3 regions of the Rhabdothermincola salaria genome follow, and region 1 is predicted to be linked to each of the others. Evidence: riboswitches for the same ligand, from Rfam matches in the RefSeq annotation. Region 1 holds a riboswitch; each other region holds the start of a gene.
What was found. A riboswitch is a leader RNA that binds a small molecule or an ion and turns the genes downstream of it on or off. The one in region 1 is predicted to bind S-adenosylmethionine.
Positions count from the first base shown of each region.

Region 2: linked by a shared signal. The riboswitch ahead of LUW87_RS10115 (TY-Chap domain-containing protein) and the one ahead of LUW87_RS15555 (TY-Chap domain-containing protein) in region 1 are both predicted to bind S-adenosylmethionine.
Region 3: linked by a shared signal. The riboswitch ahead of LUW87_RS08720 (hypothetical protein) and the one ahead of LUW87_RS15555 (TY-Chap domain-containing protein) in region 1 are both predicted to bind S-adenosylmethionine.

Region 1 covers NZ_JAJQXW010000004.1:54,251-58,157, forward strand. The annotation lists gene LUW87_RS15550 (hypothetical protein) at 1-902, opposite strand, end outside; SAM riboswitch class I at 910-1,000, opposite strand; gene LUW87_RS15555 (TY-Chap domain-containing protein) at 1,066-1,626, opposite strand; SAM riboswitch class IV at 1,655-1,760, opposite strand; gene LUW87_RS15560 (hypothetical protein) at 1,899-2,600, opposite strand; gene LUW87_RS15565 (hypothetical protein) at 2,643-2,987, opposite strand; gene LUW87_RS15570 (hypothetical protein) at 3,149-3,907, opposite strand, start outside.
Region 2 covers NZ_JAJQXW010000002.1:178,150-184,552, reverse strand. The annotation lists gene LUW87_RS10140 (TM0106 family RecB-like putative nuclease) at 1-227, shown strand, start outside; gene LUW87_RS10135 (RNA polymerase sigma factor) at 1,078-1,761, shown strand; gene LUW87_RS10130 (hypothetical protein) at 1,825-3,150, opposite strand; gene LUW87_RS10125 (hypothetical protein) at 3,143-3,973, opposite strand; gene LUW87_RS10120 (vWA domain-containing protein) at 4,195-4,932, shown strand; SAM riboswitch class IV at 5,172-5,276, shown strand; gene LUW87_RS10115 (TY-Chap domain-containing protein) at 5,314-5,877, shown strand; gene LUW87_RS10110 (hypothetical protein) at 5,948-6,379, opposite strand.
Region 3 covers NZ_JAJQXW010000001.1:1,873,371-1,879,773, forward strand. The annotation lists gene LUW87_RS08710 (alpha/beta hydrolase) at 1-541, opposite strand, end outside; gene LUW87_RS08715 (NERD domain-containing protein) at 644-2,284, opposite strand; gene LUW87_RS08720 (hypothetical protein) at 2,463-3,230, opposite strand; SAM riboswitch class IV at 3,262-3,369, opposite strand; gene LUW87_RS08725 (trypsin-like peptidase domain-containing protein) at 3,424-3,612, opposite strand; gene LUW87_RS08730 (hypothetical protein) at 3,859-4,452, shown strand; gene LUW87_RS08735 (ADP-ribosylglycohydrolase family protein) at 4,632-6,089, shown strand; gene LUW87_RS08740 (DUF4190 domain-containing protein) at 6,108-6,403, opposite strand, start outside.

The DNA.
Region 1 (3,907 bases):
GAGATGCCGCTCGGTTCGATGTCGACCCAGCCCACTCCGTCTACCAGGCGGGGCATGCCGGCCGACGGCGGTTGCTCGATGAGACCGGCGGAGCCGAGGGCGCCGAAGAGCCCGTTGGCGTCCCAGCCGGGGGCGTTGTCGAGCACCCACGCCATGGCGAAGCCTCGGGTGATCGGGATGAAGTGCAGGAAATGCACGACCGTTCTGGCCGTGTCCCCGTCGAAGCGCAGAGGGCGCCGGCCCGACCGGTTGGCCGGGTAGCCCGCCGGGCGGTTCACCAGGTAGCCGTTCTCGTCGGTCTCGTAGTGGCGGCCGCCGTCGGTGACCACGATGCGCTGGTGGGCTGGCGGTAGGTCGCTCTCTTCGACCGGCACCCCAGGGACGAGGGTGATCTCGCACTGGGGTGCGTCGAGGGTGAGGCCCGGCTCGACGTCGGCGCGCTCGGCGACCAGGGAGATGACCCGTGCCTCGGCCCCGGCGAGGGTCTCGAGCAGGCGGACGGCGACCCGGGCCTGCAGGATCGTCGCCGAGGAGCCCTCCAACTCCCCGAGCCAGTCGGCCGCGCTCTGGGGACCAACGACCTCGCACTCCCCGACCTGCAGCTCGATCTCGAAGCTGGAACCGGAGTCGTCGACGACCCAGCCGTCGGCTTCGACGTCGATGCCCTTCGCCCCGAGATGCAGGAGCCCAAGAGCGAACCTGACCATGTCTCTCGGGTCGTCGTCGAGGTGCACAAAGCTGCCTTCGCGGCGCTCCCACCCGTCCCGGTAGGTGCCGTCCTCGATGGGCTCGATCTTGGGGCTGAGCTTCACGAGCCGGTCGATCTGGGTGACGAGAGCATCGAGGTCGGTGACCTTCACCATGGCGCGGGCAGTGACGGAGTACGGGCTGGGGTTCGACATGGTGTCCTCCTCATCGGTCCTGGCGGTGGCACCGTGCGCCGAGGCGTCGGTTGCCCGACCGTCACAGGGCCAGGCCCCTCAGGTCGTCAAGATGAGATGCAAAGCCAGCGCATGACTGCGTCGGATAGGTGCCGCACAGTCGCCGGCGGAGTGTGGGTGGGTGTCACTCGAGGCTGTCGATGTACCCGCCGAAGGGTTCGGTGGGGTCGTCCACCCACTCCCACTCCTGGCAGTCGGCGGGAAAGACGGTCACCGACACCGGTTCGTCGGCCGTGAGCCCGTACACGCCGATCAGCGTCGACAACAGCTGATCGGCGGTGGCATCGAGATGATGCGGGCCCGGCTCCTCGATCCACCAGTTCTCGGGTGCGCCGTCGTGTTCGTCGGGATCCAGGGGCGGCTGCCAGCCCCGCCGGGTGAGCTCGTCGATCTGGTCGCCGCTGAGCTCGAGACCTACGGGTTCGAGGTAGCGGTGGCCGACGGCTTCGACGTGGGCACCTACTGGGGTGAGCAGGGCCTGGGTGTAGTGGCGCTCTAGGAAGGTGCGCTCGAGGATCACGCAGTGCGAGCCGCGTCCCACGAGGTCGGCGAACTTGCGCACCAAGGCGCAACGGAAGGCGTCGACCCCGCCGCCCCCGCTGATGCTGACGAGGAACGATTCGCTGACGGGAGCGCGCTGGTCGGCGTCGGCCTCGCCGAGGAAGCCGTGGGGGTCGGTGTGCATCGAGGGTCCTCTCTGGGACACCTCGGGTGTCCCACCTTTGCCGTGACAGGGGCCGGCTCTTCCCTCGGGGCACCGTTGGTGGACGGTTGCCGGGACGACAGGCCGAGTACCTCTCACGCCGTCCGCTCTTGAGCCACCTCTCACACTACAAAGGGGGTGTGACACTTCCGCCGGACCGTGGCAGGAGGGTTCTGCTAGGCACCCGCGCCGCCGCGCCCCCGGCATCACCCAGGCTTCGCACCACTCCTCGTAGTGCTGCAGGGCCTAGGAAGTCATGGCGACGGGGACTCGGCCACCTTTTCGAGATGCGCGTTCAGGACCCACCACTCGATCGGCCATGGTTGCTCCCGGTCCAGATGCTGGTCTTCTCGGGGGTACCGGCCAGCGGAGACGATGACCCCGCGAAGGGACTTGCCCTGCGCCATGTCGGTCTTGGCGAGGAGGTTGAGGTAGTCGATCACCTGCCCGACCGTGCCCGATGGGCTGCTCAGCTCGAACTCGACGACGACCAGGCCTGTCCACCGGCCAGCGGAGCCCCTCTCCTTGAGGAGCAGATCGATGCGCTGCTTGCGACCAGGAATGCTGAACTCGACCTGGGGACTGTCGCAGTGAACGAATGGCCCGGGTCGGCCTACCCGACTGAGGACCCAGCGCCGAAGGTCGTTCTCGCTGGGCACAAGAAGACCGACGTCGGCGAACGGCACTTTGGCGAACCGGACCCAGCAGTCTGGAGTCAGGGTCGGATCTGACAGCGGCCGATCGGTCTCGAGCCCGGCCGCTGCCGCTGCGCGCGCAAGCTCCTCACGGAGCTTGGGCGACATCACCTTGTTGCCCCCTGCCCGAATGAGGCTCGACACCTTCCGCACGGTGCTGCATGAGCTGTCGGCCACGTCACCCCAGGGTTCTGGGAGCGATACCGCCAGGTCCTGCATGTAATCGACGAGGGACGGCCGAACTGGGGCGTCTTCGTTCATGGGAGGGAGTCTAGGAATGGGCATCTGCAGGGATCAGCGAGGTCACCAGATCGTCACGACGTCGATGCCCGGGACCTGGTGTCCGACCCACTCACCCAGAACCGTCTCCAACAGGTTCACGACTCCCTCCTCGGTGTCGACCCTGAAGACATAGTCAGACGTCGAGAGCACCACATCGACCGTGCTGACCTCGTCGTCCGCGTCGATGCCGAACTCGCGCCGCAGCTCGGGCGGCGGAGACCAGGCCGGCTCAAAGCTGTAGCCGTCCGACAGCCGGCCAACAGCCCACTCACGCAATGCGTCGACATCGTCGATGATGACGCCGATGTCGATTGTCAGCCGGCGTTCCGTGCCTGCCGACGCCTGTTCTTCGGAAATCTCTGTCAACCTGACTCCCAGGTTCCGGGGTTCACCACCACGCCAGCTGCTCGGACGCCAGAGCGGCGTTGCCGCTCGCCCTCGAGAAATCTGACCGTTCGCCCCTTCGTTTGATCCGCTGTACAGCCGCTCGAGCACCTTACGCAGCGAATAGTGAGGCCGCTTCGGAGCTAACCATGATGCCGGTCTGTCCACCCGCTGAGGTCGTGGTCCGTGGCGAGCTCGTCGTCCTCGAGCGGGCGCCACGATTCGTCCTCGATCCGGATGATGGGTGAACGGCCGGCGTTCTCGAAGCCGTTGCCGTGGATGGCAGCCAGTTCGACGAGCCGGACCGGCACGGGTTCGGCCTCGAGGTAGATCGTGCCCTCGAGCTCGGCCCAGGTGGTCCCGTCCGGGTAGAGAAGCTTGCCGACGTCAGGGCGGTCGACGATGCCGCTGGCGAACGAGAAGGCCCACTCCACCGGCACCTCGCCTGCCAGGCGGGCCATCACCTCTTCGGCGACGCCGTGCTCCCGGGTGCCATGCAACCGCAGCGCAGGCCGGGTCCGGCCGGGCGTGCGGACCAGCGCCATCGACCATTCTGCGGTGCCCTCGCCCCGTCGTGTGCTCGGGTCGACGAGCGCTCGGGCGAGCACGACGGCTCGTCCGAGGTGGTCGTCGGCCACGACCACGACGAGACCTCCGTTCACCTGCCCGGTGACGAACATGCCCATCCTCGACAGCCCGGATTGGGAGTGGGCGGCGAAGCCACGCTGTCCGCGCTCGAGCGCCAGCCAGCTCGTCGAGCACCATCGAGCGCCCTGAGTGAGGTCGGGATCCGGTCGGTAGGGCACACGATGTCCGTTAAACCGGACGTCACGTTGGCCGGGAGCGACGTAGCCGAGGACGGTGTTGCAGCCGAACACCCAGTCGACGTCGGGGACGGGCTG
Region 2 (6,403 bases), on a different contig from region 1:
TGGTGTTCTTCACCATGACCGCCTCCTCGGCCCGTGACATCCCCCGAGGGGCGGACTTCTTGTTCTCCCGCAACCGGCTCAATGTCGCGATCAGTCGGGCTCGTTGTCTCGCGTATCTGGTCTGCACCGAGGAGTTGCTCGACGCTCGGGCGGCGAACGTCGAGCAGATGCGCCTCATCGCCACCCTGTGCTCGTTCGTCGAGCAGGCAAGCACCGACCCCCGCTGATGTCCGAGGCGATCGATCTGTGAGACGACGTCGAGGAGTTCGGGACCCGAGCTTGCTCGGGGCACACCCGACGGAGCACGCCATCCAGAGCCGCCCCGCTGCGCACTCGGCTGCGCCCCAAGGCTCAGCTGATCCACAGGGCCGTAGACGCGAACACCGTCGCCCGCGCCGCCCTGCTCGGCGCCGTTGAGTTCATCGACACCCCTCACCGAGGGCCGCAACGTGCGGGTGCACCGCCACGGGGGACCACGTCCCTCAGGTGCGGTGCTCAAGGCCTGGGCCATGCGCTGTCAAGGCTTCCACGAGCGCACCGCCCCAGGGCCGGGGTGATCGAACGCTGGCCGCACTGCGACGACTGCTCCACGTGTTCCAGTCGTTGCCGTATGACGGGCATCTGAGCGAGCGCGTAGGGCTCCTCGGCGCCAGGCATTCCTCGGCTGGCCGCGCCAACGTCGCTGTGCACGGCGACTCGAACAGCCCCAGCAGGCCCTCTTCGGCGACCTCAAGCAGCGCCTGGAGCACCCGTTCTGCTGTGAGGGCTGACCGCTGCGGAGAGGTCCTGGGGGTTGCCGAGCGGTCAGCCACCATGCGTTGAGCGGCCGAAGGACCACCACGCCGGCAAATGAGCCGTTCGACCTAGTCACATCCCTGGGCGCGTCCCTCTTGTCGAGACAGGAGGTGGCCCAGCACCGGAAGACGTCGGCTCGGAGTGTCACGTCGCCCGACGATCCGGCCTATCCGGGGTGAACGCCGCCGTCCACCCCGACCAGGCGAACGACGGGCTGTCACATCTCTGGCGCCCAGGTCCTTGTCGAGGTGAACACGCCAACCACCCCACGAGGAGCGCCCTATGAAGACCACCAGTACTCTCCGGTTCGGGTCTCGACCCACGCCCGCCGAGCGCCGGGCCCGGGCTCACCAGCGGGCCGAGACCGCCAGCCGCGAGGCCTTTGAGGGCGACATCTCCCGGCTCGCCTACCGTCGCCTCGCGCTGAGCGGCGTCGCCGAGCACCGCCGCGACGACATCGTGCAGGACTTGCTCGTGCAGTTCCTCCGCGATCCTGAACGGAACACAGCCCGGTACGTCACTGCCAAGCGGTTCGTGGCCGCCAGCCTCGCCCATCGAGTGATCGACGACGCCCGCACCGATTGCCGCCGCGCCGGGCTCGGTTGGGGCCGCCGGGCCGATGGCAGCGTGGGGTCGATGCGCTCCTCGTTGCCGCTCACGGTCGGCGGCACAGACGGAGCCAGCGAGCGCGAACGGGTCGAGCCCCACCAGGCCCTGCGAGCCGCCGCTCTCGCCGAGGAGGAGGTGAACCGCTCACTCGACGCCGAGCTGGTTCGCCAGGCTCTCGGACGCCTCGACGAACTGGACCGCAAGGCCGTGTGGCTCGTCGTGGCGGAGGGCCGAACCGTGGCCGAGGCGGCCGTCGAGTTCGGGTTCCGGCGCGAGTGGCTCAGCCGCCGACTCGGCCCCGCCCGGGCCCGGCTGCGCGAGGCACTGGTCGAGTGCGGCTACGTGCCGGCCGCCTGACCGACCGCACCATGCGCTCGAGTCGACCACCTCGATTCCGCGACGCACCTTTGGTCAGCCTGTTCAGCCGGCGTGGCTGAGCGCCTCGGTGACCCTCTCGGCGAGAAACGCTGAACCGGCCCCGGCGACGCGCCGGTCGATCTCGTCGGCGTAGCGACGGGCGACGGCGGCGCGAGTCGTGTCGCCGAGTGCCTGCCACAGTTCGGCGCAACGCCACCACCGATCACGGGCCTGTTCGTGGCGCCCGAAGCGCTCGGCCTCACAGGCGTCGCGCCCGACGGTGATCGCCTGACTCACCGCTTCAACTCCGCCCCCCGGAGCCACAACTCGGGGATACCGGGTCGTCTCGACAACGAGGTCGGCGAGCTCGAGCTCGGCGGGCACGAGCGCCTCGGCCCTGTCGTGATCGGCTTCAGCCAAGAGCGGCACGACGGCCAGCGGCGCAAGGTTCTCGGCACGCAAGACCCGCAACCAGGTGCCGAGCTCCTGCTCGGGCGCCCGCACGGTGAGCAGCCCATCGTCGAGCTCAAGGTGCCACCCCGGACTTCGGGGCTCGACACGGCGAGAAGGCTCGACCAACGCCTGAATCTCCGCCGGCTCGGACACGGCCTGCGCCGCCGCCGCGGCGGCCGACAGCTGCGCATCGCTGCGGCGGCGGTCATCTTCTGCCCGCAGCACGTTCTCGACGCGCCGCAGCGCCGCTCGGACGTCGCGCGAGGCGGTCTTCTGGGCGACCATAACCAACGCTCGGAGCCGATCAGCGACATCAGCGTCGACGAGCGCCAGCTCACCGAGATCAGCGGCAAGGTCGTCGAGGCCACGGGCACCGTGCACCAGAGCCCGCTCAGCCACAGCATCGAGCACCGGCAGGTCCTGGCGTACGGCGGTCTCGCCGGCCAACTCCCCGAACTCGACGAAGGCGATGGCACCAGCCAACGCCTCATCGGCGGTTTCGGCCAGAGCGCCGACGCTCACCACCCGGCCGAAGGCCTCGCCAGCGTCGTTGCCGGGAAGGCGGCTCGCGAACCGCGGCTCCGAACGCTCATCACGGCGCCGGGCCGAATCCCAGTCATCGGTATCGGTGGATCGCTGAGGCATGAGCCGCCGGGTGCGCCCTTCGGGCAACTCGGCGAAGCGCAACAGCAACTCCGAACGCTCGGCCCCCACGAGGGCATCGAGCACCTCACCGGCGCGATCGCGGTCGGCGGCGGGCTCGACGCGGATGCTGCTGAGTTGATTCGACTCAGCAGTGTCGACCGCAACGAACACGGACGGCGCCAACTCAATCTCGGCATATCCCGCGGGGCCCCAGGCATGGCCGATGACCAGCAGCGTGCCATCGAGGTCGGTGCGGGTGACGAGGCCCTCAGACCACACCGGTTCAGCCACGCCGCCCCCCTCGACGCGTCGAGCCCACCCCACGGGTCTGTGCCGACCGGGCAACGTTCGACGCGAGGGGTTCCGCCAGTGCCTTGCGGCGAGCCACGAGGTCGGGATGCTGCACCATGCACGCCCCCTCGAACAGCGCCAACACCCGCTTGCCGGCACGTTGGCGGCGTCGCCGCACCGCGTCGGGGCTCACCTCGCCAGCGCAGTGGTCGAAGTAGCCGTCGCGGCGTCCAGCGAACCACAACGCCGGCCACAGCGCGGCCTGTTCCTCGGTGGCGCCAGTCTTGGGGACCGGCACCCCTGTGGGTAGCGGCGCAGCGTCGAGGCGCACGGTGAGGAACGTCAACGCTGCGCCGAGCACCCACCCGTCGTTGGGGCCTTCCGGCGCTAACGGCTCCATCGCCGCACGGAGAGCGTCACCGGTAGTGCCCAGGCGCTCGCTGCGCTCGACAAGTTCCGCGGTGCGGGCGAGATAGTGGTTGGTCAGATCCTCGTCATCGGGATCGTCCCACAGCGACACACGCTTCGGACGACCGAGGTCGAGAAGCTTGGGAACCATGCGCCGCATGGTGAGCGTGGCATAAGCAGCCACGTTGAGACTCGGCCAAGGCTCGTTGCGGCGCCGGCCGGCACCAAGCATCGCCTCCCTAGCCTCCGCCACCAGCGCCTCCACCATCAATGGCGCCCCTGCTAAGTCGTGCGGACGAAGCACCAGCCGGGCGACGTGGGACGGGCCCCGGTCGGCATCGGGCTCGCCGAACCAGGCCTCGATCGCTGAGATCTGCTCTGCGCAGGGGTGCCGTGAGGCGGTCTCCGCCGACATGTTGCATGGATCATGGCAGACGTCGGTGACATCCAGCGGTGCTTAGCCGGCCCGACGACTCCTCATGTCGCGTCGAAGAGGGCGTGACGGACCCGAGTTCATCGGGGCGCTTCGCCGGGGCCCACCCGGAGCGGGAGCAGCGTTCCAACCCAAGCAGCTTCGTTCAGGGTGATTACCAGAGCTCGCGCACATCGCATGACCCATCTGTCGTTAGTTCCCACATGAACGACAACCTGAGCCCTTCCGATGCCGACCCCGTCAACGCCGAGGACACCCCGACAGCGCACCTCTACGTGCTGATCGACCGGTCGGGGTCGATGTCGACCATGGTCCGCGACGTCATCGGCGGCTTCAACCGACTCCTCAGCGAGCAGAAGGCCGAGGGACCCGACGCTCGCATGACCCTCGTGCTGTTCGACAGCCAGGACCCCGAGGAAGTCGTGGCCGATGCAGTGCCCATCAGCGAGGTCGTACCCCTCGACGAGCGCACGTTCGCGCCCCGGGGCGGCACCCCACTGCTCGACGCCACCGGTCGTATCCTTGTGCGTGCAGCGGTGCGCGCCGAGCACCTCCGCACCCTCGACCAACCCGCCGAACGCATCCTCGTGGTGACCATCACTGACGGCGAGGAGAACCAGTCCCGGGAGTACACCCTCGACACCGTGGGCCGACTCGTCGGCCAGCGTATGGAAGAGGGCTGGACGTTCGCCTTCCTCGGCGCCGGCCTCGATGCCTACGGCGAGGCACGCGGCATCGGATACGACGCCAGATCGGTGCAGGCGTTCGCCCCGGATGGTGCCGGTGCAGAGGCGGCGTTCGAGTCGATGTCGAAGTCCACGTCGGCACTGCGTCGCAAGAATCGCGCCAAGCAGGCCATTGACACCGGGGACTTCTTCGAGGGGGACAAGCCGGCCGAAGTCGAGCGCAAGCGCCAGGAGCGCCGCCGCCGGTCATCCTGACGAAGGCAGGCCCGGGTGGTGGGTGTGGCGGCCCACCGCCCGGCACCCGTAGCCGATCGCGGCGGCCGGGTTCGGAGCAGCCACCCCGCTGCGCAAGAGGTGACAGGCCATGGATTTCCGGTTAGGGGCGTGCTCGTTCTCACGGCGGTAGCGAGATGAAGCGTCATTGCTTGCAGCGGCATCAGCCGGACAGGACCAGGGACGACCGCCGGCATCAACACTCCGATATGCTCTCCGCAGCTCAAGAGTGGGTGCGCATGTAGGTACTTGGCCTGCACCCCAGCAACCGTCCACTAGCGGTGCTCCGAGGTAAGAGCTGGCCGGGCAACCGGCAAAGGTGGCACCGCCGTAGGTGCCCACGAGCATCTTCTGAGGACACCCATGGCCACGTCAGCGTCCCCTCTCGACGACCCCCGAGAGCTACCCAGCCCGCCCCCACAGGAAGGGCGGTTCCCGCTCACTGCCCACAAGCCCGGCGAGAACCTCCTCGACCGCCTGGAGGCCCTCCTCGCCCAGCTGCAGGCCGACGGGGCGTGGGTGGCGATCATCGCCCCCGAAGGGCGACCCGAGGTGTTCGTGCAGTGCATCGTCACCGAGGTCGGCGTGCACCTCGAAGCGGTCTCCAACACCTACCTCACCGGCACACCCTGGGCGCTGACCCCTGCGCAGCACGAGAACCTCGTACGCCTTGGGTGGACGCCCCCCAACCTGGCCGAGGACCCCTCCCTACGTCCCCCCGACTGGGACGACGCCCCCGACATCGCCCGGCACTGGTGGCAAGACATTGGAGGGGCTGACGCCATCACACGCTCGGCCCACCTCCTGCTCACCACCCTCATCGAGGTCTACCGCCCCGGTGAGGTGCCACTCGAGGTCGAGACCTTCCCGGCTGCCTGCCAGGTGTGGGCCTGGGAGGACGGCGTCCTGGAAGCTCTCGACACCTAACTCAAGGTCATCCGACCCCGCCCCAGAACCAGGTGACCACCTGTGATGGGTCGTTGGGAGGCCCAACGGGTCAAACGTTGGGGTCGAGCCCGACGGTCAAGTGCGGAAGATCGCCGGCAAAGAATTCCTTCGGAAGCTCCGACTGAACGACCTGGTCGGTGATGGCCGCTTCGGAAGGTGCGCTAACGACGGCCTTGCACGTGCCCCAGCAGCCCACAACGACTCCACCCCACTCGCCGAAAGCGTCGAACTCCTCTGGAGACGGATCCCGCATCCGGTCGACCAGCGTGGAGGCACGGGGCTCTGGACCGGACGGGCCGGACAGGTCGGTGCCAACTGGGTCCGTGGTCTCACCCAGGACATCGAACCCGTTCATGACCCAGTCAGTCTCCGCAGCGTATGGAAAGAACTCGTCCACCCCGTACTGGTCCACGTCGTCAGTACCCAATCCCGCCAGGAAGATGTTGAGGTAGAAGGAGCATTCCACGACAAAATTCGGCATCTATGAATCCCCATTTTTCCGGGC
Region 3 (6,403 bases), on a different contig from region 1:
AGGCCTCGAACTCGTCGTCGGTGGGGGTGAGGTCGACGCCGTCGGGGACGGGGCCGCAGACGACCCTTCCGCTCTGGCCCACGCCGCGGGGGTCCATGCCCACCACGTTGAAGCGGCTGGTGATGGCCTCGGGCAGGGTGCTCGCCCAGGCCTCGGTCTCGGGGACGGTCTCCCCGCCGGGGCCGCCGAAGTTCACGAACAGCGAGCCGATGGGGTCGGGCTCGGTGGCGGGCACGACCTCGACGGCCAGGCGCAGCGTCTCGCCGTCGGGGTCGTCGTAGTCGATGGGGGCCTCGATGGTGGTGCAGACCACGTCGCCGGGATCGGGCTCGTCGTCGGGGTCCAGGCAGTCGGCCCACGAGAGCGAGGTGTCCGAGCCCGGAAGGGCGGCGACGGCGACGCTGTTGGCGCCACCAGTGCGGTTGCTGTCGCTGTTCTCGGACGTGGCGGTGTCGTCGGACGTGCACGAGGCGGCGAGCAGGGCGAGGGCGGCCAGGAGGAGCACCACCGCACTCGGTCGTGGTGCGCGGTGCTGTCGCATGTGACGTCCTCGTCTCTCTGCCGCGGTCCCCCGCCGGGCAGGGCCAGGGTAGGTCGTGGCCGCGTGAGGTTCGGGCCCACCCTCTCGGAGGGGCGCCTGCGGTCAGACCGGGCGGGGGCGGAGGCCGAGGCGGTCGGCGAGGGGTTCGGGGCCGACGACGACGAGCTCGGTGACGGCGCGGCTGACGCCGACGTAGAGGACCATGAGGTCGTCCTCGTCGTCGGGACCGGCGAGGATCAGGGTGTCGAACTCGAGGCCCTTGAGGCGGTGGACGTTCTCGCACACCACCTCGTCGGGGTCGAGGCGCTCGTCGTGGGCCACGAGGTCGAGGGCGCGACGCAGGGCCTGGCGCACGTCGGTGTGGAAGGTGCCCACGCAGATACCGGCGGGGTCGCGGCCCTCGTCGTCGATGAGGCGGCTGAGCTCGGCGCCGACGGCGGCGACCACGGCGTCGAGGTCCGCGGCGGGGCGCCAGTGCACCCCGAGGCCGTCGGGGCTGGCCGCCGGGGCGGGGGCGCCGCCGAGCTTGTAGCGCAGGATGCGGGCGATGGGCAGGGCGTTGCGGCAGTTGTTCAGCAGCTCGGCGCGCACCCAGCCGTCGTCGGGGTGGGGGATGACGAAGCCCCGGTCGAAGAGGGCTTGCTCCTCATCGGCGAGCAGCAGCATGCGGCGCCGGCCGTCGGGGTCGAGGAGGGCGGCCAGCTGGGCCAGCCAGGCGGGGCTGAAGTCCTGGGCCTCGTCGACGACGATCGTGTCGTAGGCGGCACCGACGAGGGGCCAGTGCTTGTGGAGGTGGCCGACGGCCACGTTGTCCCACCAGAAGGCGTCGGCGTCGTCGGGGATGGTGAGGCGGGGCATGCCGGGCAGGCCGAGGGAGAAGCGCAGGAAGGCCCCGGTGTCGAGGTCCTCGACCGGTTCGCCGTCGGAGCCACACATCTCGTCGGCCATGCAGCGGGCGAGGGGTTCGTTGAAGCAGGTGAGCAGCACCCGGTCGCCCTCGTTCCACGCCCGCCAGGCCCAGCCGACGGCCAGGCGGGTCTTGCCGGTGCCGGCGCCGCCGGTGACGACCACCCGGCGGTTGGCCATGAGGGGGACGAGGGCACCGACCTGGGTCTCGCAGAGCTCACGGAGGCGTTCGCGGGTGGCGGTGGTGCGGGCTTCGGGGTCCCAGGCGAAGTCGACGTCGGGGCGCAGCAGGGCGACGATGCCCTCGAGCTGGGTTTGGGTGAGCGGCGTGGACCAGCGCCGCAGCAGGGCCAGGTGCTCGACGGCGTCGGTGACGGCACCGCCACCGGCCAGGTTCTCCGAGACGAGCACCTGGGCCGGGTCGACGTCGGTGGGGAGGTTGCCGTCGACGGCGCGGGTGTTGGGCAGGGCGATGCCGTACTCGACCTCGAGGTGGTCGAGGCCGTCGACCTCCTTGCGGATGCGGCGGCGCAGGGCGTAGGCGTTGTCCTTGGCCTGGGCGACGGGCTGGGGCTTGAGGGGCGTGCCCTCCTGGCCGACCCACTGGCCCTGGCGGATGGCCATGCGGTGGCCCTTCACCTCCAGCAACACGACGCCCATCTCGGGGTGGACGAGCACGATGTCGCTCTGGTGGTCCTTGGCTTTCGTGTGCAGGCCGACGTCGGGGATGACGAGCCAGCTGTCGAACAGGCCGTCAACGAGGGCTCGCACGACCACCCGCTCGGCGTCGTTGGCCAGCGTGTCGAGGTCGAAGTCCTCGGGGATCAGAGTGCCCATCGTGGTGACTGCCCTTCTCGACTGCCGGTGGCCGTCGCTCCGCCGCTTTCCGTCCTCGCCGCTGGTCCAGGGCGGGGCGTCAGCGAGCCTGCCACGCCCAACGACCGCAGGGGGCGACCGCTCGCGCCGGGCACCAAGCTGTCCTCCCTCCGTCGAAGCGGTCGGATCCCTCGCGGACTCAATCCGGCTGCAGCCAGGGGCTGAGGTCGTGGTCGGTGGTGAGCTCGTCGTCCTCGAGGGGTCGCCACGACTCGTCGTCGATCCGGATGATCGGTGAGGGTCCGGTGCTCGCGAGGCCGTTGCCGTGGATGGCCGCCAGCTCGACGAGCCGGACCGGCACGGGTTCGGACTCCAGGTAGATCGCGCCCTCGGGCTGGGCCCAGGTGGTCCCGTCCGGGTGGAGGAGCTTGCCGACGTCGGGGAGGTCGCCCATGCCGCTGGCGAACCAGAAGGCCCACTCCACCGGCACCTCCCTGGTCAGATGAGCGAGAGCGCGCTCGATGGCATCGTCGTCGCGGGTGACGCCGAGCCGTAGCGCCGGCCGAGTCCGACCGGTGGCGCGCACCAGGGCCATCGACCACTCCGTCGGGCCGTCGCCGCGGCGTGCGCTCGAGTCGACAAGAGCGCGGACCGCCACGACGGCTCGTCCGAGGTCCTCGTCGTCGACGACCACGACGAGGCCGCCGTCCACCTGACCGGTGACGAACATGCCCATTCGAGAGAGCCCGGCCTGATCCCGGGCGGCAAAGCCACGTTGGCCCCGGTCGATGGTCAGCCAGTCCGTCGAGCACCAACGGGCGCCGCGGGTGAGGTCGGGATCCGGTCGATAGGGCACGCGATGGCCGTTGAACCGGGAGTGGCGTTGGCCGGCGGCGACGTAGCCGAGGACGGTGTTGCAGCCGAACACCCACTCGATCTCGGGGGCGTTGGACTCGTGGGGGTGCATCGGGTGTCCTCCTCCGGGACACCGCCGAGGCGTCCCACCTTTGCCGTGTGGATGGGGCCGGCTCTTCCCTCGGGGCACCGCTGGTGGACGGTTGCCGGGACGACGGGCCGAGTACCCGAGTCGTCGTCCGCTCTTGAGCCACTTCTCACCCTACGCAGGGGGTGAGACAGCGCCCGTGGGGGCCGCCGATCCGTCACTCACACGCAACGACCGGTCGGAACTGGACCGGGTTCGCCACGAGGCTCTTGACGACACCGATGGGGATCACCAGCGAGTACCCCGTTTCCGTCTCGATGGCGAACACGACACCAACCACGTCTCCGTTCGCGTCGAGGAGCGGACCGCCCGAGTTGCCCGGCTCGACTCGGGCGGTGGTGCGCATCACTCGGAACTACGGGGTTGGACGGCCTGCGTCGGCGACGCCGCGTACTCTGACGGCGCGGGGTCGTTGTCACACGTCGACGACCAAAGCAGCTGACGGCGGTCAGCTCCCAGTGTCGTCGTCGGGCGACAGAAGGCGGAAGACAACATGAGCGACACACCACCCCCGGCGGACGGATGGCGGCAAGGCCCCGACGGCAAGTGGTACGGACCTGACGACGAGGTACCCGTTGCCGCATCGCAGCGGATGCCCCCCGCCGAGGCGCCAGACGCGGAGGGCCACCTCTCGCCGCCGGCGATCAACCAGGCCGACGAGACACGCCGACGACCTCTCGTCATCGGTGGCATCGTGGCCGCAGCGGTCGTCAGCTTGGGCGCCTTGGCCCTCGCCCTCGTTGTGGCCAGCGAAGACGACGGGCTGACCCTGACGGGCGAGTTCGCCTTGTCGGACACGGACAGCATCCGGGGAGGTCCCGAGACCTGTAGCGGCACCGGGGGCTACTCGGACTTCGGGCCCGGGATGAACGTGACCGTCCGCAACGGTTCCGGCGAGATCGTCGCCTCAGGAACCAGCGCCAACATCGTCATCGACGAGTACTTCGGCGACAACGCCACCGAGGAAAGGGGCGACGGACGCAGCGATGACGACAGCGACGACATGTCCCCCGAGGAGCTGGCGGACCTGATGTTCGAGTTCCTTGGCTGCACGGTCGTGTTCGAGGTCGACGTGCCGAGCGAAGACTTCTACGTGATCGAGGTCGGGCGGCGCGGTGAGCTGAGCTACAGCCGGACCGAACTCGAAGAGCGAAACTGGAACGTGTCGCTCAGTCTGGGAGACTGAACCGAGACGACGCCAAGCACGTGGACGCTTCGCGCCGCCACCAGGCGGAACCAGTCGCGGAACGAACGCAGGGCGGCCGATGGGGCTCGTCGAACGCTCCGCACCTGGCAACCACGGTCCCTGCGCTGACCGCCTGGTCCGGGCTCCTCGGTGTCCCAACCTGCGGCGACAATGGCTCCATGAGTCGAATCGAAGGCCACAGCCGCGAAGACCGTTCCATCGGCGCGCTTCTGGGCCTCGCCGCCGGTGATGCGGTGGGCACGACCGTCGAGTTCCGGGCCCCCGGGAGCTTCGCGCCACTTACGGACATGGTCGGCGGCGGGCCGTTCCGGCTCCAGCTAGGTGAGTGGACCGACGACACCTCCATGGCGCTGTGCATGGCCGAGTCGCTCGTCGACTGCGACGAGCTCGACCTCGCCGACCACCTCCGGCGCTACGTGCTCTGGCGAGACCAGGGGTATCTGGCGTCCAACGGTCGCTGCTTCGACATCGGCGGCACCGTCGCCGGCCAGCTTCGCCGCTTCGAGCGCACCGGCGAGGCTGTCGACCCCCAGCCTGACGAGGACGCCGCTGCCAACGGCTCTCTCATGCGACTGGCACCGGTCCCGATCCGCTGGCACACCGACATCGCCGAGGCCGCCGAACGCTCCGGGGAGTCGAGCCGGTCCACGCACGCCGCAACCCGCCCCGTCGACGCCTGCCGGGTGCTGGGCGCCATGACGGCCGCTCTCATCGGAGGGATGCCGGCCGAGGAGGTCCTCGACCCCGACTTCTGGTCGTGGGGTCCATTGCACCCGGAGATCGAGGCCGTGGCCCGTGGGTCGTGGCGGGACCGGCAGCCTCCGCAGATCCGAGGCACCGGGTACTGCGTCGACGCCCTCGAGGCGGCCATCTGGGCCGTGGCCGGCGCGCAGGACTTCGCCGACGCCGTGTTGCGGGCGGCAAACCTCGGCGACGACGCCGACACCACCGCCGCCATCGCCGGCCAGCTCGCCGGTGCCCGCTGGGGAGCATCCGGGATCCCCGCCGACTGGCGAGACGTACTGGCGCTCGGCAGCCGCATCACCGAGCTGGGCCGGCAGCTCCACGCCCGGGGAGCCGGGGCGACTCCGCCCGTGCCGTGGGCGCACGACGACCACCACCACGCCTGGTGGGTCGAACCGGGTGCCGTCCTCGCCGGCGAGTACCCCGCCACCCGTCGCGGGCCGGTCGCCACCCGGGCCAAGGTCGACCTGCTGGTCGATGCCGGCGTGCACACCTTCATCGACCTCACCACACCGGAAGACCAGCTGACCCTGTACGCCCCGGTGCTCGCCGAGGTGGGCACCGCTCGCGGCCTCGACCTCGAGCACGTCCCGGTCCCCATCCCCGACCTCGACATCACCACCGACGCCGAGTACGACCGTCTGGTCCAGCTGATCGGCATCCATCGCGAGCGCGGCGTGGTGTACGTGCACTGCTGGGGCGGCATCGGCCGCACCGGCACCGTCATCGGCTGCCTGCTCGCCGACCAGGGCCACGACTTCGACTCGATCACCACCCGCCTGAGTGACATGCGCGCCGGAACCCGCAAGGCCCATCGACCCGCGCCCGAGACCGCCGAACAGGTCGACGTGCTGCGGCGGCGAGGCCGGTAGCAACGCTGGTCAAGCCGGTCAGTTGAAGAAGTTGTCGACGCTCGTGACGTCGCACACCAGCTCGACGTCCTCTTCGATGTTCGTCGTGACATCCCATCGGGCAGTGTCCCCAGGTGCCAGGTCGAAGACGATGTCCGCCAGGTCCTCGATGAGCACATCATCAGAGGCGTCGCGGAACTCGACGTCGATGGTGAAGTTCTTCTCCGAACCCGAGGTGTTCGCGATCGTGCCCTCGAAGGTCACGAAGCCGAACTGGTCGGTCGCGCAGCTCGACCCATCGATGGTCAGCTCATAGGTGTCCGAATCGGCTTGCC